Regions from separate parts of the Neobacillus sp. S1115 genome, predicted to be linked through region 1. Evidence: predicted binding sites of a transcription regulator. Region 1 holds the regulator's gene; each other region holds the start of a gene.
What was found. Region 1 encodes Rex, which represses fermentation and respiration genes when NADH is low (regulators of the CRP and FNR family bind a similar motif). Its sites were predicted from a motif close to TTGTGAAATATTTCACAA; they were not measured.
Positions count from the first base shown of each region.

Region 2: the regulator Rex is predicted to act here: its motif matches at 2,532-2,549, upstream of ACZ5B7_RS04280 (DoxX family membrane protein).
Region 3: the regulator Rex is predicted to act here: its motif matches at 2,419-2,436, upstream of ACZ5B7_RS08890 (hemerythrin domain-containing protein).
Region 4: the regulator Rex is predicted to act here: its motif matches at 2,795-2,812, upstream of ACZ5B7_RS05315 (DoxX family membrane protein).

Region 1 covers NZ_AP038275.1:246,662-252,747, reverse strand. Annotated here, with positions in the region: gene ACZ5B7_RS01425 (IS3 family transposase) at 1-210, opposite strand, end outside; gene ACZ5B7_RS01420 (transposase) at 222-515, opposite strand; gene ACZ5B7_RS01415 (acyl-CoA dehydrogenase family protein) at 679-2,292, opposite strand; gene ACZ5B7_RS01410 (DUF4395 domain-containing protein) at 2,419-2,844, opposite strand; gene ACZ5B7_RS01405 (redox-sensing transcriptional repressor Rex) at 2,997-3,650, opposite strand; gene moaC (cyclic pyranopterin monophosphate synthase MoaC) at 3,683-4,171, opposite strand; gene ACZ5B7_RS01395 (ABC-F family ATP-binding cassette domain-containing protein) at 4,334-6,086, shown strand, end outside.
Region 2 covers NZ_AP038275.1:899,742-905,827, reverse strand. Annotated here, with positions in the region: gene ACZ5B7_RS04295 (2-thiouracil desulfurase family protein) at 1-306, shown strand, start outside; gene ACZ5B7_RS04290 (dienelactone hydrolase family protein) at 332-928, shown strand; gene ACZ5B7_RS04285 (DUF421 domain-containing protein) at 1,060-1,749, shown strand; gene ACZ5B7_RS04280 (DoxX family membrane protein) at 1,901-2,461, opposite strand; gene ACZ5B7_RS04275 (SDR family NAD(P)-dependent oxidoreductase) at 2,988-3,731, opposite strand; gene lspA (signal peptidase II) at 4,113-4,550, shown strand; gene ACZ5B7_RS04265 (YwqG family protein) at 5,090-5,881, shown strand.
Region 3 covers NZ_AP038275.1:1,809,842-1,815,927, forward strand. Annotated here, with positions in the region: gene ACZ5B7_RS08870 (electron transfer flavoprotein subunit alpha/FixB family protein) at 1-224, shown strand, start outside; gene ACZ5B7_RS08875 (FAD-dependent oxidoreductase) at 217-1,512, shown strand; gene ACZ5B7_RS08880 (ferredoxin family protein) at 1,512-1,796, shown strand; gene ACZ5B7_RS08885 (hypothetical protein) at 1,922-2,269, opposite strand; gene ACZ5B7_RS08890 (hemerythrin domain-containing protein) at 2,493-3,020, shown strand; gene ACZ5B7_RS08895 (MarR family winged helix-turn-helix transcriptional regulator) at 3,202-3,642, shown strand; gene ACZ5B7_RS08900 (M3 family oligoendopeptidase) at 3,739-5,433, shown strand; gene ACZ5B7_RS08905 (ATP-dependent Clp protease ATP-binding subunit) at 5,462-6,086, opposite strand, start outside.
Region 4 covers NZ_AP038275.1:1,092,141-1,098,226, forward strand. Annotated here, with positions in the region: gene ACZ5B7_RS05295 (DUF2269 family protein) at 1-264, shown strand, start outside; gene ACZ5B7_RS05300 (hypothetical protein) at 401-622, shown strand; gene ACZ5B7_RS05305 (DoxX family protein) at 676-1,185, opposite strand; gene ACZ5B7_RS05310 (DoxX family protein) at 1,441-1,950, opposite strand; gene ACZ5B7_RS05315 (DoxX family membrane protein) at 2,200-2,709, opposite strand; gene ACZ5B7_RS05320 (MBL fold metallo-hydrolase) at 2,953-3,672, shown strand; gene ACZ5B7_RS05325 (TetR/AcrR family transcriptional regulator) at 3,674-4,249, shown strand; gene ACZ5B7_RS05330 (exonuclease domain-containing protein) at 4,306-4,923, shown strand; gene ACZ5B7_RS05335 (SDR family oxidoreductase) at 5,029-5,901, opposite strand; gene ACZ5B7_RS05340 (VOC family protein) at 6,058-6,086, opposite strand, start outside.

The DNA.
Region 1 (6,086 bases):
CACCAAGTCGGCATGGACCCTGGGGCTCCCATACGTACCATAGCTCTCGTGAAATGATTTACTTATTTTTTGCTTGATTTCTTTACGGTAGGCATCTTTCTCAGATTGAGGTTTATTCTGGATCCTTAGCCATTTATAATAGCCACTTGATGATACTTTAAGAACTTTGCACATCTTCGCCACAGCGTGCTCATCAGAGTGGGCTTGAATGAACGTATAAATTACGCTTGGTTTTTCGTGAAGATGTGCATGGCCTTTTTTAGAATTTCGTTTTCCTCTTTCAATTTTTGTATCTCTTTCTCGTGTTGCTTTTTCAGTTTTTCAAGTTCTGTGGGTGTAAGATAGTTTTCTCCAGCTTTCCCAGCACTTGTTTTAGTCCTGTAAGCTGCCACCCATCGACTAACAGTTTTAGGGGAGATCTCGAGTTCAAAAGCTACCTGGGAGGCTTTTTTCCCCTCCTCAACGATTAACTTTGCAACATATTCTTTATACTCTTGAGAATGATGTTTACCCATGTGAACACGTCCTTTTAAATGATGATTGTATTATAATCTAAATCTCATTTTTACGTGTCCACTTTTTAGACTAACCTCATGATACCTCCTATCAAGGACATTTCCACCCCCAATTTCACTCAAATTGTCCTTGATACCGTCTATAATGTTACGCCCCGCTCCATTAATTGACCTCTTTTAGAGCTATCAGCTGGTAAGCCTTAAAGAAGGAGTCACAGAACGCATCCCATTCTTCCGCGGCTTCCATCGATGCTTCACTTACTTCTCCTAAAACAGGTCTTTGCAGCAAGTCCTCTAGTTGGTCCGTAAACTTTTTAATCGTCTCTGAATCGGCTCCCTCAAGAACGCTTGCCACAAACTCGGCAGGTGAATACCAATCAGAAACCCTGCCCAAATCGCGGTAAATTTGCGTTAACAGCAGATTACGCGGTCCCTCCCACTGTTCGTTTACGACCACATCGCGGAAGATACGCGGCAGCGACGAAAATTCCTCCATTACTCCATGGCCGGCAAACACGGAGATAGCCTCCCGTAAAATTTCCGCTCCCTCATTCGTTGCACAGATTTTCTGCAGCAAGACAAGTTCACGCAGATTAAATAACTTTTTCCTAACTTCAATTGGATGGTCCGATTTAATTCCTGGATTAAGCGGCTTATCCAACTGCAAGAAAAGATTATAGATTTTGAATGCCCCCGCCGTCGTTCGCTCAGCGGCATGCTGGATTCGTTTCAACTTGCTTGCTGCGAGTGGATAGTCTTTTACCTTCTTCCCAAAAACACTTCGGAAATCACTGTACAAATTTGCCTCCCGAGAGGCCCTCAGCATAAACCCAGCACAGGCAATCCCAATTTCCAACCGCGACAAGGTCAATACAATTCCGACTGCAACTGCAATCCCCTTATCCTTTGGACCGATTGGATAGGCACGCGCCCCCTTATATTGAATCTCCCCAGTTGGCAGCTCGGCTGTTCCCAGCTTCCATTTGATCCGATTAATCTCGTACCCGTTGCGTTTCTCCTTCTCCTTATCCCCCGGAAGCCAGGATGGTACGATAAATGTCGAAACTTTGTCAGTTCCCGATATTTTTGCCGTCACCACAGAATAATCGGCATGAGCCGCAGAACAGAAAAACTTATTCCCATACAAACGATAACACTTGCCTTCCGGAACCGCCTCCAAAACATTAGCCGGCAAATCAGAACCACCCTGGATTTCTGTCATAAATTGAGCGCCAATGGCAAATTCGCCGTTTAGCCCTTCTTTTGTATGATGTAATATATCTTGAAGTTCTGGATATTCTTCATCCGGAAATTGGTCAAGCAAAGCCACTAAACCATGTGTACATGTCAGCGGACAGGTCACTCCTGCCTCACCCAGCTGATGGATCAGCATTCTTTTCACAAAGCTTTCCCAAGGTGTCATGTTACTGGAAAAAAGACCTTCTCCGAAAATTTCATTCTCTAATTGATGAACTTCTTGAGGACGAACAATCCGGTCAATCCGATGATTAAAAGCATCAAAGTGAAGCATATAGGGGCGGACTTCCGGTCTGGCAATTCTTTCGGCTAACCGGTTCCATTTTGCAGATACTATTGGTGAAAAGGATAATAGTTTTTCGTGGATTTGGCTGTGCTGAGAACCCGTAAATTTCTTGACCACTTTTTGTAAAAACGGTTCATCACGGTACCAATCAAGGTTGTCACGTTTTTCGAGAAATTCATCAAAGCTGTAAGAATTTTTTCCTCTTGCTTCTGTCTCTTGGGAAACAAGCTTCATAAAAACGCCACTCTCCTCATGAATGATAATTCATAATTTTCAATTTAATTTTAAATGTAAGGATATGGAAGCGTCAAATATAAGCAGAAAAACAAAAAAAGAGGCTGAATAATTCAGACCTCTCCTTTATTGGTGCGCCCTTCTATAACGGTATTGGTTCCACTGAAAATGAATAAAGCATCCGATGCAAAAACCTAGAATTGCCACAAAGGCAGCCACCGCGACAAGAATCGTGAACACATAGCCAACACCATTCCATCCCAGCAGGAATCCTACAAATCCAATTCCCAAACACGATACGGCAATTTTTTGATTAAATTGCTGCTGCTCCCAATCCTCAGGGATATAAGCCTTTGGGTCCTTTCTTAAAAATAGTTTTGCTATTTGCATAATCGGATTAAATTCGAATAAAAGACCAGACATACCGGCAACAAATGGTACTAACAAAAACCATTCCTGTCCGGATAACCATGTTAACACAACACTTAAAACAATTGTCCACTGGTTTGTTTTCACGAGCGGACGTGGGATTGAACGAACTGTTTCTGTCATTTTAATCCCAACCTTTCCTATTGGATTACAATAATTACTTGTGTAATCATTTTACCCGCTTCAACTCCTTTTGTATAGTGATCTGTTTAGGAAAAATGTTTCAAAACGAAAAATGGGCCTCTCACCATTTTGGCGAGAAGCCCATTGATTATTTATTCTTCTACTTCGTCGTTTGGATAATGCTTTAAAAAGTAAACAAGTGATTGCAGCTCCACCGCCAGGTCAATATGATGCACGCGGATCGATGAAGGTACATTCAGTCTCGCTGGTGTAAAGTTTAAAATCCCTTTTACATTCGTTTTCACAAGCTTATCTGTAATCTGCTGTGCAACCGGGGCCGGCACCGTCAAAATCGCCACCGAAATATTTTCATCGATCAAATACTGTTCTATATCGTCCATCGAATAAACGGGAACATCGCCTATCGAACCGCCAATTTTTCCGGGGTCCACATCGAAGGCGCAAGCGATTTTTGTATTATTATTTTTTAAAAAATTGTAGTGTAAAAAGGCTGTGCCGAGATTACCCACCCCGATTAACGCTACCTTTGTTAATTCATCTTGATCAAGTGTTTTCCGGAAAAACGATAACAAATAGTTTACGTTATAGCCGTACCCCTTTTTCCCAAGGGCCCCGAAATAAGAGAAATCCCTGCGAATAGTGGCCGAGTCCACCTTTACTGCTTCACTCAATTCTGCAGATGACACCCTCTGCTTGCCAGAAGAATGAAGGTTTTGTAAAAATCGATAATATAAGGGCAGACGCTTTGCTGTTGCCTGTGGTATTTTCATCGTTTCATTGGACATATTTCTCCCACCCTTCAATTTTAATGGATATATTAGATTTCTCTTCTAAAATCACCGTTTTTGCCGCCGGTTTTTTCCACCAGAAAGGTTGGTCCAATCACCATCCCTTTATCAACTGCCTTACACATATCATAGACGGTCAGGGCACAAACAGAGGCGGCTGTTAGCGCTTCCATCTCAACCCCCGTACTGCCTTTGGTTTTCACTGATGCAGCAATATGCAGTGTATATTGTTCCTGCCCGGCCTGCTCCCACGAAAAACTAATATTGATACCTGTTAATGGAATCGGGTGGCACATTGGAATGATATCCCATGTCTTTTTCGCTGCCATCACTGCAGCAACCTGGGCAACTGCTAAGACATCGCCCTTTTTCATTTCGTGGTTTGTGATTTTTTCATAAATTTCAGTGCTTACTGTTATGCTAGACTGGGCAATTGCCGTGCGTGCCGTTTCCGGCTTATCGCTGACATCGACCATCTTGGCCCGGCCTTCTTCATTAAAATGAGTAAATTCAGCCATAAAAAAATCCTCCTACAAAAAATAATACAATATTTTTATGTCCATGTGTGTGAAACTTTGAACTATCAGTATATTTTTTTATAATTCCATTAAAAATTTCACTTCATTGCCGACATTCGGGTAATACGGTAAACTAGTCGTAAGGTAATAGAGGTGAAAAAAATGATTTTATTACAGGTTAACCAATTACAAAAATATTATGGTGCTGAACTTATTTTATCGAATATAAAACTGGAATTACAAACCCGTGACCGTGTTGCCCTTGTCGGACGCAATGGAGCGGGGAAATCAACGTTATTGAAAATCATCGCCGGCGAAATGGGCTATGACGGCGGCGAAATCATCAAACCAAAGGATGTTACCGTTGGTTATTTGGCGCAAAATACGGGTTTGGAGTCCAATCTGTCCATTTGGGAGGAAATGCTGACGGTTTTTGAGAACCTGCAGGCGATGGAAAAATCGCTCCGGAAGCTGGAGAAGCAAATGGCCGATCCTGCTGTTTTCGGAGACCCAGGAAAATACGAACGGGTATTAAAGGAATATGATGAATTGCAAATAAAGTTTAAAGAGCAAGGCGGCTATCAGTATGAAGCCGATATCCGCTCTGTATTGCATGGGTTAAATTTTTCCGATACTACGTTAATGATTTCAAGTCTAAGCGGCGGACAAAAAACGCGTCTTGCGCTAGGCAAGCTATTGCTGACAAGACCTGATATTTTAATTTTGGACGAGCCAACCAACCACCTGGATATCGAAACCCTTTCCTGGCTGGAGCAATATCTGCAGGGCTATGATGGCGCGATTTTAATTGTTTCGCATGACCGCTATTTTTTGGATAAAGTGGTTACAGAGGTGTATGAACTATCACGCCGCCTGATTCAGCGATTTACCGGTAATTATAGCACTTATCTTGAGCAGAAAGCTGCCAATTATGAACGCGACATGAAGCTTTATGAAAAGCAGCAGGAGGAAATTGCCGCGTTAAAGGATTTCATCCAGCGCAACATCGCACGGGCCACTACTACTAAGAGAGCGCAAAGCCGTCGGAAGAAGCTTGAAAAGATGGAAGTCATGGACCGCCCATCAGGGGATGAAAAATCCGCTTCTTTCTCATTTGAAATTGAGCGGCAAAGCGGCAATGATGTACTGACTGTTGATTCTCTTGCTGTCGGCTATGATGGAGAGAAGGTTTCCGAGGATATTTCCTTTCGTGTGTATAAAGGCGACAGCATTGCCCTTGTCGGCCCTAACGGAATCGGGAAGTCGACCCTTTTAAAAACAATTATTAAAAAGCTTCCCGCTTTGGCTGGAACTATTCAATACGGAACCAATTTGTCCATCGGGTATTACGATCAAGAACAAGCCAACCTAACCTCCAATAAACGGGTCTTAAACGAACTATGGGATGAATATCCACTGAAACCGGAAAAGGAAATCCGTACGGTGCTTGGGAATTTCTTATTTTCCGGTGACGATGTGCTTAAAAACGTTTTGTCATTAAGCGGCGGCGAAAAAGCCCGCTTAGCCCTTGCCAAGCTAATGCTCGAGAAAGCAAATTTATTAATATTGGACGAACCTACCAACCATTTGGATTTGGACAGCAAGGAAGTACTTGAGAATGCCTTAATTGATTATCCAGGTACTATTTTGTTTGTCTCACACGACCGTTATTTTATTAACAGAATCGCAACCAAGGTACTAGAATTGAGCCCCACGGGCAGCACTGAATACCTCGGCGACTACGATTATTATGTGGATAAAAAGCTGGAGCAGGAGGAACTTACGGCACTCGCATTGGCTGCCTCCCAGAAGAAGGTTTCTGCTTTAGAGCCTGCTGAAAAAAACAGTTATCAACAGGATAAAGAAACGAAAAAACTGGAACGCCAGCGAAAACGCAAATTGGAAGAAATCGAGG
Region 2 (6,086 bases), 650 kb from region 1:
GCTGAAATCATCGGCGGCAACGGTGAAGATGTGCTGGATGGAAAGGCGAAAGTAGTAGATCAATCAGGAAAAGATGTTACCCAGCTTTACCTAAACGGAGCCTATACTACACTCGAAAAAGCAAAAGAAATAAAAGCGACTTTAGTGGTTCTTAAGGAAAACAGTCCGTCCTGCGGGAGTTCGATGATCTATAACGGCAAATTTATTGGCGAAAAAATCGAGGGAATGGGAGTCACTTCTGCACTACTAAAGAGAAATGGATTTAAAGTCATTTCCGAAGAACAATTTGCGGAAAGCTTCCTTTAAATATTGACACTTTATGGGGGATAAAATGCTCCAAATACTGAAGAATTCAAGTCATTTGATTATTGTTATACACGAAATCTATGGCATTAATCAGCATATGGAAGACTTTTGTGATTTATTATCAACACAGGGTTTTGATGTGATCTGCCCGAACTTATTAGAGCGAGAACAACCTTTTACTTATTCTGAAGAAGAGATTGCCTACCATCATTTTATGAACAATGTAGGTTTCACCGAAGCTGTTAAAAAAATCAAGAATCTATTGTTAGATGTTAAAAATAATTACGAAGAAATATATCTGATTGGATTTAGCGTTGGCGCAACGGTTGCTTGGCTGTGCAGTGAGGAAGGTTGTTTGGATGGAGTCGTTGCCTATTATGGTTCGAGAATTCGAAATTACCAACAGATTGTGCCGCGATGCCCTACGGTTTTATTCTTTCCGGAAGAAGAACAATCCTTTAATGTGGATCAGTTAATTTCGAATCTCGGTCAAAAAAATATCGATATCCATAAATTTAACGGTCAACACGGATTCAGCGACCCGTACTCTGCTAAATTTAATGAACAATCATTTCAACATGCCTTCAACGAAATGTTGAAATTTTTAAAGAAACACCATTAAGGGAACGTATTTACATTTTTTAATTTATGAAATATAAACACTCCGGATAATTCACTTGCAGGAAGAACATAATATCTTTAGCTTATAGATGCCAACTATTACCGTTTTGACTTTTGCAAGGGAGAACAGCGATGCCAGGATCTTTAGAAATCATCTTTAGAACCTTAACTGCATTTATCATCTTATGGGTTTTTGTACATATTCTTGGGAAACAGGCCATATTCCAAAAGACGTATCACCTTTTCATCGCTACGATTACAATGGGAACCATTGCAGGAAATCTAGCATTCAATCTAAATATTAAGTTCCGGTATTTTATCCTTGCATTCGTTATAATGGGTGCTGTTATTTTTACATTGAATACCCTTGCTGTTAAAAAACACCGCTATAAGGAATGGATTGCCGGAAAACCAACTTTCTTAATTCAAGAAGGAAAAATCATGGAAGAATCACTTAAAAAGATTGGTTATTCATTAGATATGCTTACACAGGCATTACGAGGAAAAGATATCTTTAATATAGAAGAAGTGGAATGTGCCATTTTAGAAGTAAATGGTTCTCTATCGGTTTTAAAAAAAGCAGAATACCAAAATGTAATGCGAAAGGACCTAAATTTGGTCCCACCCTCAAGTAAGGTTCCTATAGAACTGGTTATTGATGGAGAAATATTAGAGAAGAATTTTTCTAACCACGAATACGATAAAGACTGGTTCTTGGCAGAATTAAAAAGGAGAAACATTCAGGCCTCTGAAATTTCTTACGCAGTTGTAGGAACAAAAGGAAACTTGTATATTGATTTATTTCGCGACAACTCAAGTTAAAACGATTGAGGCTATCCCTCTTGAATGATGCATAGGGACGGTTCTCTTGTCCCATTCCACATTGCCGGTTCAGGTTCCATCCCCAGCAAATACAGCTGAAAACAGCTGAAAATGAAGCAAAAGAACCGTCCCCATGCATCTACCCATGCATCTAATTTAGGTTGACAGGTTTATTGTCTATGACTGATTGGGTATCTTTCACGGTTTGGTTGTTGCTTTTTACTTTGCGTTTAAGTACTGTTTTTCTTATGAATGGCTTCATCCAGCCGTCAAGTCCGACTCTTCCAGCATTAGCGCCTGCAAATAGGATTATAACTCCTAATAGAATATCTAATGGGTTCGAAGAAATCGTTCCAGCAAATAAATAAGAGAAGTTCATCAATAGACCAAAGAACATGGCAGCTGTTGTTAAGCATCCTAGTAATAATCCTAAACCAACAAGAAATTCTCCTAAAGGAATAATCGTATTGAAGATATGGGCATTAGGCAATGCAACATGTTTTAAGAAATCAACATACCAGCCAAAAACTACCGCACCGTCAGGACCTTTAACTGGGTTAGCGATTGCTCCTTTTAAAAATCCCGAAGCGTCAAAATCTCCGCTTGATAATTTGTGCCACCCCGCCGTGAGCCAAACGTAACTAAGATATAAACGAAGAACAGTTAAAATACCCGATGCAGTTTTGCTTTGTCTTAACCAATTTACTAACATTAACAACACCTCCGCAATTTAGTTTCGATACATCCACAGCATAGCAAATGTATTTTGGCTTCAGGGAGGATTGTTCAAGATTTAACAATCTCTTAAAATAAATTCAAACAAGTGCAAAAAAATTTTAACAAATCAAACTATTTGTTACACGAATGTAGTAGAAATTCAGCTGTTACTATTTAATAATGTTCTTCCAGTAGTGCCAGGCTTTTAAATATTCCTCAAAATCTTGTGGATGATATTTCGCTCGGAAGAAAACGATTTTTATGCTGTGCGCGGGAGTAAGTAGCTGTATAACGAATGGATTTCTTAAATTTATTGTTTAAGATAAAATTTGGCGCATTTCTTCTTAATAGAAATGCGCCAAATAGTGTAACAAACCTATTTCTTTTCTTACTATGCCGGTTTAGGTTCCATCTCCGGCAAATGAGCTGAGAACAGCTAAAATGATGCAAAAGAACCGTCCCCATGCATCCTTCCCATGCATCCTTATTTTTCTTTTCCAACCATGAGTTGTTTTTATCAATTATAAGTCAGAGATCATTCCGCCATCTACTACAAATTGGGCTCCAGTTGAATAGCTTGAATCATCAGATGCAAGGTATATAACTAAATTAGATACTTCTTCTACTTCTGCTCTTCTTCTTAGAGGAATATCTTGTTCAAGTTGCTTTAGATATGCTTCTACATCTGGTTGGTCAGCCATAGGTGTTTTGATAATTCCTGGATGTACAGAATTTACACGGATGTTATATTGTCCAAGCTCAGCAGCTGCACCCTTTGTCATACCAGTTACAGCATGTTTAGAAGCACTATAAGCAATAGCCGTTGGTGCACTCACCAAACCATCTACAGATGAAATATTAACAATGGAACCTACACCAGCTTTTTTCATAGAAGGCACTACTTTTTGCATTCCTAGGAATACTCCAAGCTCATCTACTTTAAATGTTAATTCAAAGTCTTTGACAGTTAGTTCTTCCAATGTTTTGAAGATACCAATCCCTGCGTTATTTACTAACACATTGATAGGACCAAAGGTTTCTTCTGTTTTTGTTACAACTTCTATCCAATTCTCTTCACTAGCAACATCTAATTTAAGAGCGATTGCTTTTTCCCCTAATTCATCGGCTAGTTTTTGTGCACCCTCCAAGTTAAGGTCAGTAATGGCTACTTTTGCTCCTTCTTCCACGAATTTACGAGCATGCATAGCACCCATACCTTGTGCTGCCCCTGTAATAATGGCTACTTTACCGTCTAGTTTACCCATGATGCATTCCTCCAATTTTATATAAATCAACTAACTTATCGACCTCACAACTATTATTTGTCAACGGAATATTTTTTATTTTAGAATTAGCCGGCTTCAATATATAATCATTATTCAACAAAAAATAATTCTCTGTAGATCTACTGTATTGGCATGCCTTTTTTGCTTTTGGTACGATATATAAGGTAATTTTTAGTTATCAAATATACTTTATGTAACCATAGTACTTCTCAAATTTGTAGTAGTCAAACAAAGTGTCTCGAATCTGAGATAATTTCATTCAACAAAATATGAATAATTACAACCAATTACTTCTCCCATAGCCTTCCATTATAATGATGATTAGGATGCAAGTAATTCTGCAGGAAAGAAGGACAATATATGCTATTTTATGTAATTGCCATCCTCGTTATTATGATGGATCAGCTTTCTAAGTTTCTAATTCGGGCATACATTGATATCAATGAAACATTTTCAGTATGGGGAGTACACCTCACACATATCGAAAATAGCGGAATGGCCGGAGGGTTATTTCAAGGTAATGCACGACTCTTCGGGGTTGTAGCTGTGATTTTTGTAATAGGTGTTTTATATTTTCGAAGAACCGAAGAAATGAAGGGTGCCCTCATCGATAGTAGTTTTGGATTCCTAGTCGGAGGAGCGATTGGAAATGGCATTGATAGACTTTTGTTTGGGCAGGTGACAGATTTTATCATTCGCTCCGGTGGAATTCTTAACTTGGCCGACCATGCAATCGAGATGGGTGCGTTACTGCTTATTATTTATGGGGTCGTTAGATGGTTGAAAAATAAACACTAAATTCTCCTGCAAATGCTTTGGCGATTAAACAATTCCAAAACCCTTTCCAAAACACGATTCCAGGTCCAATCTTCCTCCTTTAATTCTGTCGCTTTCACCTTGCTTATTTTTGTTTATGAAGTAGTTTGTAAACAGTCTCATAAAAAAGAGACGGTGTTTCCCGTCTACTTATTTAGCTTATCTAACTTGTCAGCTATAGTTCTTAAAATATTATTTTTTTCCTGCTGTATATTAAGGAATTTAACTAGAAACCAAATCACAAATACAATAGGAACTATGTAAAATAAGAAAGTTACGATTGGAAAAATTGCATTCATTTGCGAACCTCCATTTGTTTTGGATAATTATACCATATAAAGTCACGGAATTATGTTATCAATCTATAAAATTAGTCAACAGTACGATGACAATATGCAGTGCTTATAATCAGCATTTACCAAAACGTTACAAACAAGCTTTCAGTTTTTTTATATAATAACCTTAGTGCAGGTTTATTTTGAAAGGGTTAAAAAAAACACCAAAAAGGGGGATTCTGTTTTATGCAGCATATTGACACATTACTTCACGAATATGAGTTGTACCATATGAAAGCAGATATTATCTCAGCTTTGAAAAATTCTATAAAAATAGAAAAAACAAAAGTAGATGAAGAGTTTATTCCAATTGGTTCTTCGAAATTAGGCGGTTTGCCAGATTTGCCTGATGAATTGGAATTCCCCAAATATGATAAAGGCTATTTAACGTTTATCGGCCAATTTAACCTAAAAGAAATTAAACCATTTGATAAAGATTCTTTGCTTCCCGACAGCGGGATTTTGTATCTTTTTTACGATGTTGCTGAGCAGCCTTGGGGCTTTGAAGAGGATGAGGGATGCTTTAAAGTCCTTTATTTTGATGGCGACTTGACCACATTGAAAAGAAAAGAGTATCCGGAGATCACCGATGACTATTATCCATTAAATGCTTTCCAGGTGAATTTCAAGAACATCTCTACGATATCTGAAAATCCTGCTAATCTAACATTTGAAAACGAAGACGAAGAAGAGCGCTTTTGGAACTTTCGTCAAGAATTAATGCAGCCGGAAGATGAAGAAGATAACACCTCCCCCGCCCACTATATGCTGGGAGAACCATTTAATGTTCAAAACGATGTGTTTGAAGAGCTTTACGACGACGAAAAGGAACCGGTATTATTGTTCCAAATCGACTCCGATGAAGAGGATTTAGGGGTGATGTGGGGAGATTGCGGGCTTCTTTACTTTTGCATTAAAAAGGAAGAATTAGCAAACAAGCAATTTGATAGAGTAAGGTTTACATTACAATGTTTCTAATCCTGAAAAGAGCATCCAATTTGATGCTCTTTTTTGGATCTATCTATGATGACCTTTATTAGTGTTCCAAACGATTTTTCCAGTAAACCCAATATTAAGTTTATTCCCTAGAAGCATCATTTGATGCTTTTTTTATTCACAAGGAATTTACAGAAGACACGCTGATAAATTTATTGTTACAACCCCAAAGAAAATATTTAAATTG
Region 3 (6,086 bases), 1.6 Mb from region 1:
CACCGAAAATTTATTTTGCCATTGGAGTATCCGGAGCGATTCAGCATGTGGTCGGTATGAAGAATTCTGAGTTTATAATTGCCATCAACAAAGACCCGAACGCCCCGATTTTTGACGTGGCAACGTACGGCATTGTAGGAGACGCAATGGAAATTATCCCTAAACTAATCGAGCAATTTAAAAAGCTTAAAGCTGAAAAGGGCGGTGAACTGAGCTATGCCTGAGAAATTTGACGTGATTGTGGTAGGGGCTGGCCCTGCAGGAACCTCTTGTGCTTACACTTGTGCTAAAAACGGTTTGAATGTGCTGCTGATTGAACGTGGAGAGTACCCAGGGGCAAAAAACGTTATGGGTGGAGTATTGTACCGCCAGCAAATGGAAGAATTGATTCCTGAATTTTGGAAAGAAGCGCCGCTTGAAAGACCAGTCATTGAACAGCGGTTCTGGATGATGGACAAAGAATCAGTTCTTTCGTTCGGATATAAAGGCCTTGAATGGGGTGTGGAGCCATATAATAACTTTACAGTTCTACGGGCCCAGTTTGACCAATGGTTCGCAAAGAAAGCTGTGGAGGCAGGAGCGCTTCTAATTACCGAAACAGTTGTCACAGAATGTATTGTCGAAAACGGCAAGGTAGTTGGCGTCCGCACTGACCGGCCGGATGGTGAGGTTTTTGCAGATGTAGTCGTCCTTGCTGACGGAGTTAACTCCCTGTTATCCAAACAGCTTGGGTTTCATAAGGAGTTCCGCCCGGACGAAGTGGCGCTGACAGTTATGGAAGTTGTTAATCTTCCAAAAGAAAAAATAAATGACCGCTTCAATTTGGAGGACAACCAAGGCTGCACAATTGAGATCTTTGGAGATTCCACAAAAGGAAATCTGGGTACGGCTTTCCTATATACCAACAAAGAGAGTTTGAATATCGGTGTGGGGACAACACTATCGAGTATGATAAAAGCAAAAATGAAGCCCTATGAACTGCTGGATTACTTAAAGAATCATCCGATGGTCAAGCCGTTCATTGCCGGCGGCGAGTCTGCTGAATATCTTGCCCACCTCATTCCGGAAGGCGGCTACCGCTCAGTTCCTAAAGTGGCAGGCAACGGAGTTATTGTTGTTGGGGACGCTGCCCAGCTAGTTAACGCTATTCATCGTGAAGGTTCGAACATGGCGATGCATTCTGGCTTATTGGCTGCCGAGACTGTCATTGAGGCGCACCGCCACGGCAATTTCAGCGAATCAATGTTAAATAACTACCGCGAGGCCCTTTATAATAGCTTTATCATCAAAGATTTAGAGAAGTACAAAGATGCGGCCCATACATTCGAAAAATACCCGCAATATTTTAAAGAGTATGTTCCGATGATGAATCAGGCAGCTAGCAAATTCTTTACAGTTGATGGCACGCCAAAACGTGATAAACAAAAGCAAATTATTAAGAATATGACCTCACAAAGAGGAACGCTTCGCGTATTGCAAGATCTCTATCGTGCTTGGAAGGCGGTGAAATAATGTCAACGAAGAATATTGAGGAAAAACAGTATCTTCTCAGGTTTAAGTGTGACACAAAGTCCCATCTTACCGTTCTTGATCATGACGTTTGCATGACCCAATGTCCTGATAAAATTTGTACAGTATTTTGCCCAGCCGAGGTATATAAGTGGGAAGGAACGCGGATGCAGGTAGGTTATGAAGGCTGTCACGAATGCGGAAGCTGCCGGATTGGCTGCCCTTACCAAAATATTAAATGGGAATATCCAAAAGGCGGACACGGGATTGTCTTCAGGTTAGCATAAAAAAAGGTGCTGTTTGCTATTGCAGGCAGCACCTTTTTTAGCTAATTGCAATTTACACTATATGTATATTTTTTCACAAGAGATTATAAAAAGAAGGTGAAGCTAGAAGGTAAGTACTTACAGGGTCAGCTTATTTTCTCTAAAAGGGCTGCCGAGGAAAGTTCATCTTTTTTGCAGGAGGCTGCAAGCGAGGAAGCAAGGGTTATGGCATGATCCATTTGTTCCATATTTTCTGAGCAATAATATGGCTTTTTCCAATTGAAGTCGCCGTCATTTGCGGCTGGATATATACTGACTTTCCAATGATAATAAATCCGTGGCTGAGGGAGCTGAACCCCTTCTACGGCTATTAGCCAATGTGTAGAATTGGATTCTGGAATATAGGCATCTGTATCCTTAAGCGAAACAAGATCATTTGCACCAATTGGTAAAAATGCCGTTTGATAAAAGTCATGATAATTTGGGGTTTTCAATATATTTACCTCCCTTTCATAATATCTAACTTTATTATATGAAACTATAAAGATTTTTTTGAGTGATAAATGTTATAATTTTTCAAAAAAATAAAACGTTTTCAAAAAGTTGTCAATAATATTATGAGGAAGTTGTAATTTGGGTATAGATGTGACGATTGTCACTACATAATTGTAATGGCGCTTTTATACTGAAAGCAGAAGATTGAAAGAGGTGAATGTAATGAGCAGTTGTATGAGCGGTTTCGGCGGGATGCCGAGTGCTGAGCTAAAAAGTAAGGGATTAAGGCAATTGAAAGAAGAACATCCCCCATTAAGAAGTCAAATGGAAGGACTGTTCAGCCTAACCCAAAAAATTGATAAAGATATTGATATAGAAGTTAATTTCCAAGAGTTAATTACGAAGGTAAAAGAATTTCAGGCAGCGCTTGACCCGCATTCGGAAAGAGAAGAAGGTGTGCTGTTCCCAATGATGGGGACTTATATTGGGACAACTTCTGGACCAATAGCGGTAATGGAGTATGAGCATGACCAAGCAAAAGCTCATATTAAATCCTTTCTTGAGCAGGAAACAGGCATGCCATCTTCACCTGATGAATTTAAAAAATTAGCTGGATACATCCAAAATGCTTACTTTATTTTAACGGAGCATTTTAACAAGGAAGAAAACGTCCTTTTTCCAATGGCCGAGCGAATGCTCTCTGATGAAGAAAAAGAAGAGTTATATCAAAGAATTCAAGAAATTAAGTAAAAAGGATGGGCATTCCATCCTTTTTACTTTTTCTATCATATAAACATTTAGGATAAGAAGTGTGACTTTGCCGTTAATTGACAGAGGTTCGAAATTTTTTTATAATAATTTTGAAATCGAGATATTATAGGTGTTTTGCTTTTGATGGCAATTTCCCAATAAAGATAAAGGATGAGTTGTTATGGAAAAAGATTCAACAGCCGTTTCGCTAAAACTATTTATTGTTCTCTCTAGAGCTTATAAAGCCATTAATGAACACGTTAATAAAGTGATCCAAGCAAGCGGTCTAAACCCAACTGAGTTTGCCGTATTAGAGCTTCTTTACCACAAAGGCGACCAGCCGCTGCAACAAATTGGTGCAAAAATCCTGCTTGCAAGCGGAAGTATTACGTATGTTGTCGATAAGCTGGAACAAAAGGGATTATTGAGAAGGAGTGCCTGCCCGACGGATAGACGTGTCATTTTTGCACAAATAACAGATGAGGGGAAAAAATTGATTCAGGATATTTTTCCTGAACATGCCCAACAAATTGATAAGCTTATGTCAAGTTTATCTGATTCCGAAAAGCTGGAGGCAATTGACCTGTTAAAAAAATTAGGTCTGCCTGCAGGAAAATTTTAATACGGCTTTTAGTCGTATTTTTTTTTGCAAAAAGGAATATTAATCAATAGTGTCGAAATGAATATAGCCAAAAAAAATGAAAAAGGGGGTTTTTTCATGGGCTTTGAACAGTATACATACATACGACCTAACTTAGACGAGGTTCGGGCAAAATTTAATGAAGCATTGGAGCGTTTCAAAAACGCTGACTCAGTGGAAAAGCAGAGCGGGGCCATGAATGAAATCAATCAACTGAGAAATGACTTGGGAACGATGTTCAATCTTTGTAATATTCGCCACACCATTGATACGAATGATGAATTTTATAAAAATGAGCAGGATTACATGGATGAAATCCAGCCTGAGGTGGAAGGGTTAATCACAGGATATTATCAGGCTTTGGTTGATTCCAAATTCCGTCCGCAATTGGAAAATAAATGGGGCACTCAGCTTTTCGCCCTTGCTGAAAGTCAGCTAAAGACGTTTAAACCGGAAATTGTTCCTTTGCTGCAAAGGGAAAACCGATTATCGTCAGAATACACCAAGCTTGTTGCATCGGCGAAAATCGAATTTGAAGGGGAAGAGCGTACACTTGCGCAAATCGACCCGTTTATTGAATCGACAGACCGGGAGATGCGAAAACGCGCCAGCACGGCGAAATTTGGCTTCTTTGCAGAGCATGAAGCGGAGTTTGACCGGATTTATGATGAATTGGTAAAGGTGCGGACCGAGATTGCTCACGCCTTGGGTTATAAAAACTTTGTCGAGCTTGGTTATAACCGCATGATGAGAACCGATTACAACGCCGAGATGGTGGCTAATTTCCGTCAGCAGGTAAAGGACTTTATTGTTCCAATTGCCTCTAAGCTAAAAGAGCGGCAACGGGAACGGCTTGGCCTCGATAAATTAAAATTCTATGATGAAGGCTTTGTGTTCGAGACCGGAAACGCTGTACCGAAGGGTAGTCCTGAATGGATCATTGAGAACGGACAAAAAATGTATCAGGATCTTTCAAAGGAAACCGGAGAATTTTTTACCTTTATGATGGAAAATAATCTGATGGACCTTGTTGCCAAGAAGGGGAAGGCAAGCGGGGGCTACTGCACATACATTGAAAATCATAAAGCGCCATTCATTTTCTCAAATTTCAATGGTACCTCTGGTGATATTGATGTCCTGACCCATGAGGCAGGCCATGCCTTCCAGGTTTATTCGAGCCGTCAGTTTGAAATACCTGAATATAACTGGCCAACCTATGAGGCATGTGAAATTCATTCGATGAGTATGGAATTTTTCACCTGGCCATGGATGGAGCTTTTCTTTAAAGAAGACACCGATAAATATAAGTTTTCTCATCTTAGTGATGCGCTCTTATTCCTTCCATACGGAGTTTCCGTTGATGAATTCCAGCACTGGGTTTATGACACCCCAGAAGCCACACCAACAGAGCGCAAGCAAAAATGGCGGGAAATTGAGAAAAAGTATTTGCCGCATAAGAATTATGACGGCAATGAGTATCTGGAGAACGGCGGTTTCTGGCAGCGTCAGGGACATATTTATAATTCACCGTTCTATTATATTGACTATACGCTTGCGCAAATTTGCGCCTTCCAATTCTGGAAGCGGTCAAGGGAGAATCATCAAGAGGCATGGGCAGACTATGTCAAGCTTTGTAAGCTTGGCGGTTCTATGTCATTTACTAAACTCGTGGAAGCAGCCAATTTAATATCACCATTTAAAACCGGCTGTGTAGAATCTGTTGTTGGTGAAATCGAGAAATGGCTGAATTCGGTTGATGATAAAAAGCTATAAAAAAAGCGAAGCCGCAGGGCTTCGCTTTTTATTTTTTTTCAGTGACAACTTTGATTTCGCCATCTTCTAAAATAGCAGAAAGATGTTTAGCATCTGGCTGGTCTAAAATAAAATCAGTAATTTTATCCTCGAGCTGTTCCTGAATGGCGCGTCTTAATGGACGAGCACCAAATGAAGGATGGTAGCCAAGTTCTGCTAATTTTCCTTTCGCTTCTACTGAAATGGTTAGTTCAATGTTCTGTTCTTTTAATGTTTCTTGCAACTCAGAAGCCATTAGGTCGACAATAGATAAGATATGCTTTTTATCCAGTGGTTTAAATTCAATGATGCTGTCAAAGCGGTTTAAAAATTCCGGCTTGAAGAAGCTGCCAAGAGAGTCAAGGATGCTAGCTTCTTCCACAGCATTGGATGTTCCAAAGCCAACGTGAATGTTTTTGTGCCCAACGCCGGCATTACTTGTCATGATAATGACGGTGTCCTTAAAGCTTACCACTCTTCCTTGGCTGTCAGTAAGACGTCCGTCCTCAAGTATTTGCAGGAACATATGCATGACGTCAGGATGGGCCTTTTCTATCTCATCCAAGAGAATAATGCTATATGGATTACGGCGGACTTTTTCGGTTAATTGACCAGCCTCCTCATGGCCGACATAA
Region 4 (6,086 bases), 850 kb from region 1:
ATCGCTGCAGGATACGGGTTTTTCGAGTTAACCTGGCTTGGCGTCAAACAAATGATTGCAAGTGTTATGCTGCTATTTTTTATCATATATATTGTACCGAGGATGAATAAATATAAAGTGGCTATGAAGCCGTCGAATGAAGAAGGCGATCTCCTAAGCCCGGAAGGCAGAACGTATCTATTTAAATTTTACACAGGGTTGGATGTTGTCCATGTCGGTGTATTGGTTAATGCGGTTTTGGCACTTTGGAAACCTTTCTTTTAAACCAAATTATTTTTTTAAAATGTGATTTTTTTTACTTTGGTTTCCTTCTGAATTGCTATATAATGGGTATAACAAGTTCACAATTTAGACAAAAATTATTTGAGTATATAGCAAAAACTTTTCGGAGGGATTACTAATGATAAGAGCGGCGGTTGCAGGTGTTGTAGGTTTCATTTTGATTTTTATTGAATCCATGATTGTCATGAAGTTTAAAGGCTATGCTACGATAGAATTCGGCGGCCTTACGCCATTTATTAACGTTTGGGCAATGAATTTCTTTGCTGTTTTTGCTATCCTGACACAGGTTACAAATTGGTACGTTAACAGACAGAGTTTCAAGGAAGATAGCAGCTATTAATCTACAAAAAACAAACACCTCCATCTCAAGGCTGAGATAGAGGTGTTTTTTAGTTATGCAGTATGTTTAACCGGGTTGTTTGTTTTTAAAACTGCTTTACGGAAGAATGGAACAACCCAGCGGTCTAAACCGAAATGTCCTGCATTGTAGCCTGCAGCTAAGATCATCACGCCAAGGAAAATGTCAGTAGGAATGTGAGATACAGTTCCTGCAAGGAAGAACGCAAAGTTCATGACTAAAGCAAAGAATGCAGCGGCAGTAGTCAAGCAGCCTAACATTAATCCTAAGCCGACTAAAACTTCTCCCCAAGGAACGATAAAGTTAAAGATATCAACGTTAGGAAGGGCAAAGCCTTTTAAGAATTCCACATACCAGCCATAAACAACGGCACCATCAGGACCTTTTACAGGGTTAGCAGTCACTCCTTTTAAAAATCCTGCGGCGTCGAATCCTCCTGTTAACTTATGAAAACCTGCGGTAAACCAAGAATACCCAAGATATAAACGTAAGACAGTTAAAATACCAGCGGCAATTTTGTTTTCTCTTAACCATTTGTTAAGCATTTGAAACAACTCCTTAAAAGGTTTATAAGTTTTAAATAATTTCTTTTCTACACTCTTAATATAGCAAATCAAATTGGAGTTGAGCGCTTTTTTGTGGCTAATTCACATATCGGTCAAAAAGCTTTGAACACTTTGTTACATGACGATATTGGAAATGCTAGAGGCCGAAATTGACTGATCTCAGGCTGAAAAGAATTCGGGCAGAACGAAATAAAATCGCCTCAGTTCGGCTGGAACTGAGGCGATTAATGGTTGTTAAGCGGTTTGTTTAATAGGTTCTTTTCCTTTGATTACTGCTTTACGGAAGAATGGAACAACCCAGCGGTCTAAACCGAAGTGACCGGCGTTGTAGCCTGCAGCTAAGATCATCACGCCAAGGAAAATGTCAGTAGGAATGTGAGATACGGTTCCTGCAAGGAAGAACGCAAAGTTCATCACTAAGGCAAAGAATGCAGCGGCAGTTGTTAAGCAGCCTAACATTAATCCTAAGCCGACTAAAACTTCTCCCCAAGGAACGATAAAGTTAAAGATATCAACGTTAGGAAGGGCAAAGCCTTTTAAGAATTCCACATACCAGCCATAAACAACGGCACCATCCGGGCCTTTTACTGGGTTAGCAGTAACACCTTTCAGAAATCCAGCTGCATCAAAACCTCCAGTTATTTTATGAAAACCTGCAGTGAACCAAGAATATCCGAGATATAAACGTAAGACGGTTAAAATTCCAGCGGCAATTTTATTTTCTCTTAACCATGTTGCAAACATATGAAACATCTCCTTTAAAAAATTTATAAATTTTAAATAATTTCTACACTGTTAATATAGCAAATAAAACTTGAATTGAGCGCTTTGTGGAAGCTAATTCACATATCCGTAAAAAAGCTTTGAACACTTTGTTACATGACCAAATTGGAAATGCTGGAGGCCGAAATCGACTGATCTCAGGCCGGAAGAAGTTTGGGCAGAACAAAATAAAAATCGCCTCAGTTCGGCTGGAACTGAGGCGATTTTTTGTTAAGCGTTTAGTTTAACCGGATCGTTTGCTTTTAAAACAGTTTTACGGAAGAATGGAACAACCCAACGGTCAAGACCAATGCGGCCAGCATTGTAACCTGCAGCTAAGATAATCACGCCAAGGAAAATGTCAGTAGGAATGTGAGATACAGTTCCTGCAAGGAAGAACGCAAAGTTCATCACTAAGGCAAAGAATGCAGCGGCAGTAGTTAAGCAGCCTAACATTAACCCCAAGCCGACTAAAACTTCTCCCCAAGGAACGATAAAGTTAAAGATATCAACGTTAGGAAGGGCGAAGCCTTTAAGGAATTCCACATACCAGCCATAAACAACGGCACCATCGGGACCTTTTACTGGATTGGCAGTAACTCCTTTTAAAAATCCAGCGGCATCAAAACCTCCAGTTAATTTATGAAAACCGGCAGTGAACCAAGAATATCCGAGATATAAACGTAAGACGGTTAAAATTCCAGCGGCGATCTTGTTTTCTCTCAACCAATTTGCAAACATTTGAAACATCTCCTTAAAAGGTTTATAAGTTTTAAATAATTTCTACACTGTTAATATATCAAATTTAGTTTGAATTGAGAGTTTTTTGTTCACTAATTCACATATTCGTAAAAAAGCTTTGAACAATTTGTTACATACTGGAAGGGAAGATAATTTAGGAAAATTTTTCAAATAAACCTCTTGATTTAACTAATGTTATTAGTTAAAATGAAACTAATGATATTAGTTAAGGGGTTGGTCATAATGAGAATGATCAAGAAGGGATATTTGTATCAGGTAACGTTTATGGCGAATTTGTTTCCGGTGAATTGCTATTTAGTGGACGAAGACGACGGTTTAACCCTAATTGATGCGGCCTTAGGGTTTGGTGCAAAGGGAATATTGCAGGCTGCCGAGAGAATTGGAAAACCTATTACAAAGATTGTTTTAACCCATGCCCATGAGGATCATGTGGGAGCTCTGGATTTGTTAAAGGAAAGACTGCCGGACGTCCCTGTTTATATTTCGGTGAGAGATAACCGATTAATGTGCGGTGACCGTTCCCTAGATTCCCATGAAGATCAGACCCCGATTAAAGGCGGTGTGCCGAAGAAATTGAAAACTAGAGCCAGTGTATTATTGAAGGAAGGGGATGAGCTTGGACACTTAAGGGTGGTTGAATCACCGGGCCATACACCTGGGTCGATGTCATTTCTTGATTTGCGGACGAAGGCTTTAGTAGCAGGTGACGCCTTCCAGACAAGAGGAGGCATAGCGGTTGCAGGGGATATAAGACCACTGTTTCCATTTCCCGCGTTCGGTACGTGGAGCAAACAAACCGCTCTGAAAAGTGCTAGAAAACTGGCTGAATTAAACCCAAGTTTACTTGCTGTCGGACACGGGGAAATGGTAGAAAACCCAGTTGCAGTCATGGCGATGGCTATCAATAAATTCGAACAGAAATTAAGAAAAAAGGAGCACTAAAATGGCTAGACCGAAAGTTGGACTTGAATTATCCGCGATACTGGAAGTGGCAGGGGACCTTGCCGACCAATATGGCATGCAGGAGGTTACCTTGGCAAATCTGGCAAAAGAGCTGAACATTCGCCCGCCTTCTCTATATAATCATTTCGATGGACTGGCAGGATTAAGGAAAAAGCTGGCTATCTATGGACTCAACATGTTGTATGATGAATTGGCCCAGGCAGCTATCGGGGTGTCAGGAACCGATGCACTGCTATCGATTAGTAAGGCATATGTAAGCTTTGCCAGGAGACATCCTGGAATCTATGAGGCCACCTTGCTTGCACCGGATCCGGAGGATGTTGATGTCCAGCAGGCGGGGGCAAAAATAGTCGACCTTTCCGTCCGGGTCCTGCAGGCTTTTCACCTCGAAGGTGATCTCGCCATCCATGCTGTAAGGGGACTGCGGAGTGTCCTGCACGGATTCTCGTCCCTAGAGCAAAGAGGTGGATTTAAGATGTCATTGGATTTGGATGAGAGTCTGGAAATTGTCATAAGAGCGTTTATGGTTGGATTAGAGCAGCGTGGAAATTTTTAAGCTATGGGATGGGTGAAGGGAATCTGGTATAATAAAGGAAATTTTCGATTTAAGGAATGATCACTTTGCAAAGACAGGCGAAATTAGGATTAATGCTGGATGTGGAAACTACGGGGCTGGGACCGACTACTGATGAGGTTATTGAACTGGCCCTGAAGTTATTTTCTTACTGTACGGAAACCGGTGAAATATTAGAAATTTTGGAGGAAGATTCCTTTTTGCGAGAGCCGCTTTCAAACTCGGCTCGCCAGAATTATGATAGGGCTTATCGGGTTCATGGTATACCATATGACATGGTTCGAGGAAAAAGTTTTTATGATGTGAAGATTAAAACCTATTTTCATCGTGCTGACTCTGTTTTTGCCCACAATGCTTCCTTTGACCGCAGTTTCCTTTACCACATGTATCCGGAAGTGAATGACTTGCAGTGGTTTTGCACGATGAGGAATGTGCCTTGGAAACAGTATGGCTTTCCAAATGGCAAGCTGATTACCCTTTTGGAAGCCCATAAAATCACAAACTATCAAACACATAGAGCGATGGACGATATTACATATTTGATGGAATTGCTTAAGCGGACAAGTCCAAAAGGTAATCTTTATCTGCAAGAAGTTCTTGAATTTGGACCGATGAGAAAGTATCAGCCGGCAACATCAAGAGCGAAGATGGGTTAGTTATATCCGATTTGTGCCCAAACTATTGAAAAAACGAGTGTAATAGTCGCCAATAGGCGCCTGAGCTTCAGAAAAAAACGCATCGGTAAGCCCGATGCGTTTTTTCTACCCATTAATAATCGTCCCGCCATTCACATGAATCATTTGCCCGCTAATATAGGACGAATCCTCTGAGGCTAAGAAAACATAGCTTGGCGCCAGTTCATGAGGCTGCCCGGCACGCCCCATTGGAGTATCTGATCCGAAAGTGGTGACCTGGTCCGCCGTAAAGGTCGATGGAATAAGCGGAGTCCAGATTGGACCAGGGGCAACCCCGTTTACGCGGATTCCCTGCTTCGCCAATGAAAGGGCTAACGAACGAGTAAAGGTGACAATCGCTCCTTTTGTGGCCGAATAATCAAGCAATTGTTCATGTCCATGGTAAGCTGTTATGGAAGCCGTATTGATGATGGATGCTCCTTTCTTTAAAAAAGGAAGCGCCATTTTCGTCATATAAAAATAGGAGAAAATATTGGTCCTGAATGTTTTTTCCAGCTGCGCTGAAGTGATATTTAAAATACTTGGCTGCGGGTGCTGCTCCGCTGCGTTGTTGACCAAAATATCCAATCTGCCGAACTCATCAATTGTTTTCTTCACAACCTCTTTGCAATAGTCCTCATTGCCAATATCGCCAGAAAAGAGAAGACATCTTCGTCCTTCAGCTTCAACGATGCCCTTTGTTTCCTCAGCATCCTGATGTTCTTCTAGGTAAACAATTGCTACATCTGCACCCTCTTTAGCAAAATAAATTGCAACTGATTTTCCAATTCCGCTGTCGCCGCCAGTAATAATTGCGGTTTTTCCGGATAATTTTCCAGCCGGCTTATAGTTGGAATCAACAGAAATCGGCTTTGGGTTCATTTCACTCTCAGTTCCCGGCTGATGGTTCTGATGCTGCGGCGGAAACGTCTGCTTTTTTTGACTTTTATTGCTGCTCATTTTCTAACCCTCCATTGATTTTCATCTCTCGTTAGTGTTAGAAAAATGAGGAAAATTATGATGTTTAAAAATAAGTCTTAGTAGTGGGAGCCTCCTAATACGACAAAGGCTCTGTTCCATTGCTGCGAACAGAGCCTTTTGTTATTGGATAAGATATTATTGGTGCGGTTTGCCTTCTGTGAAAA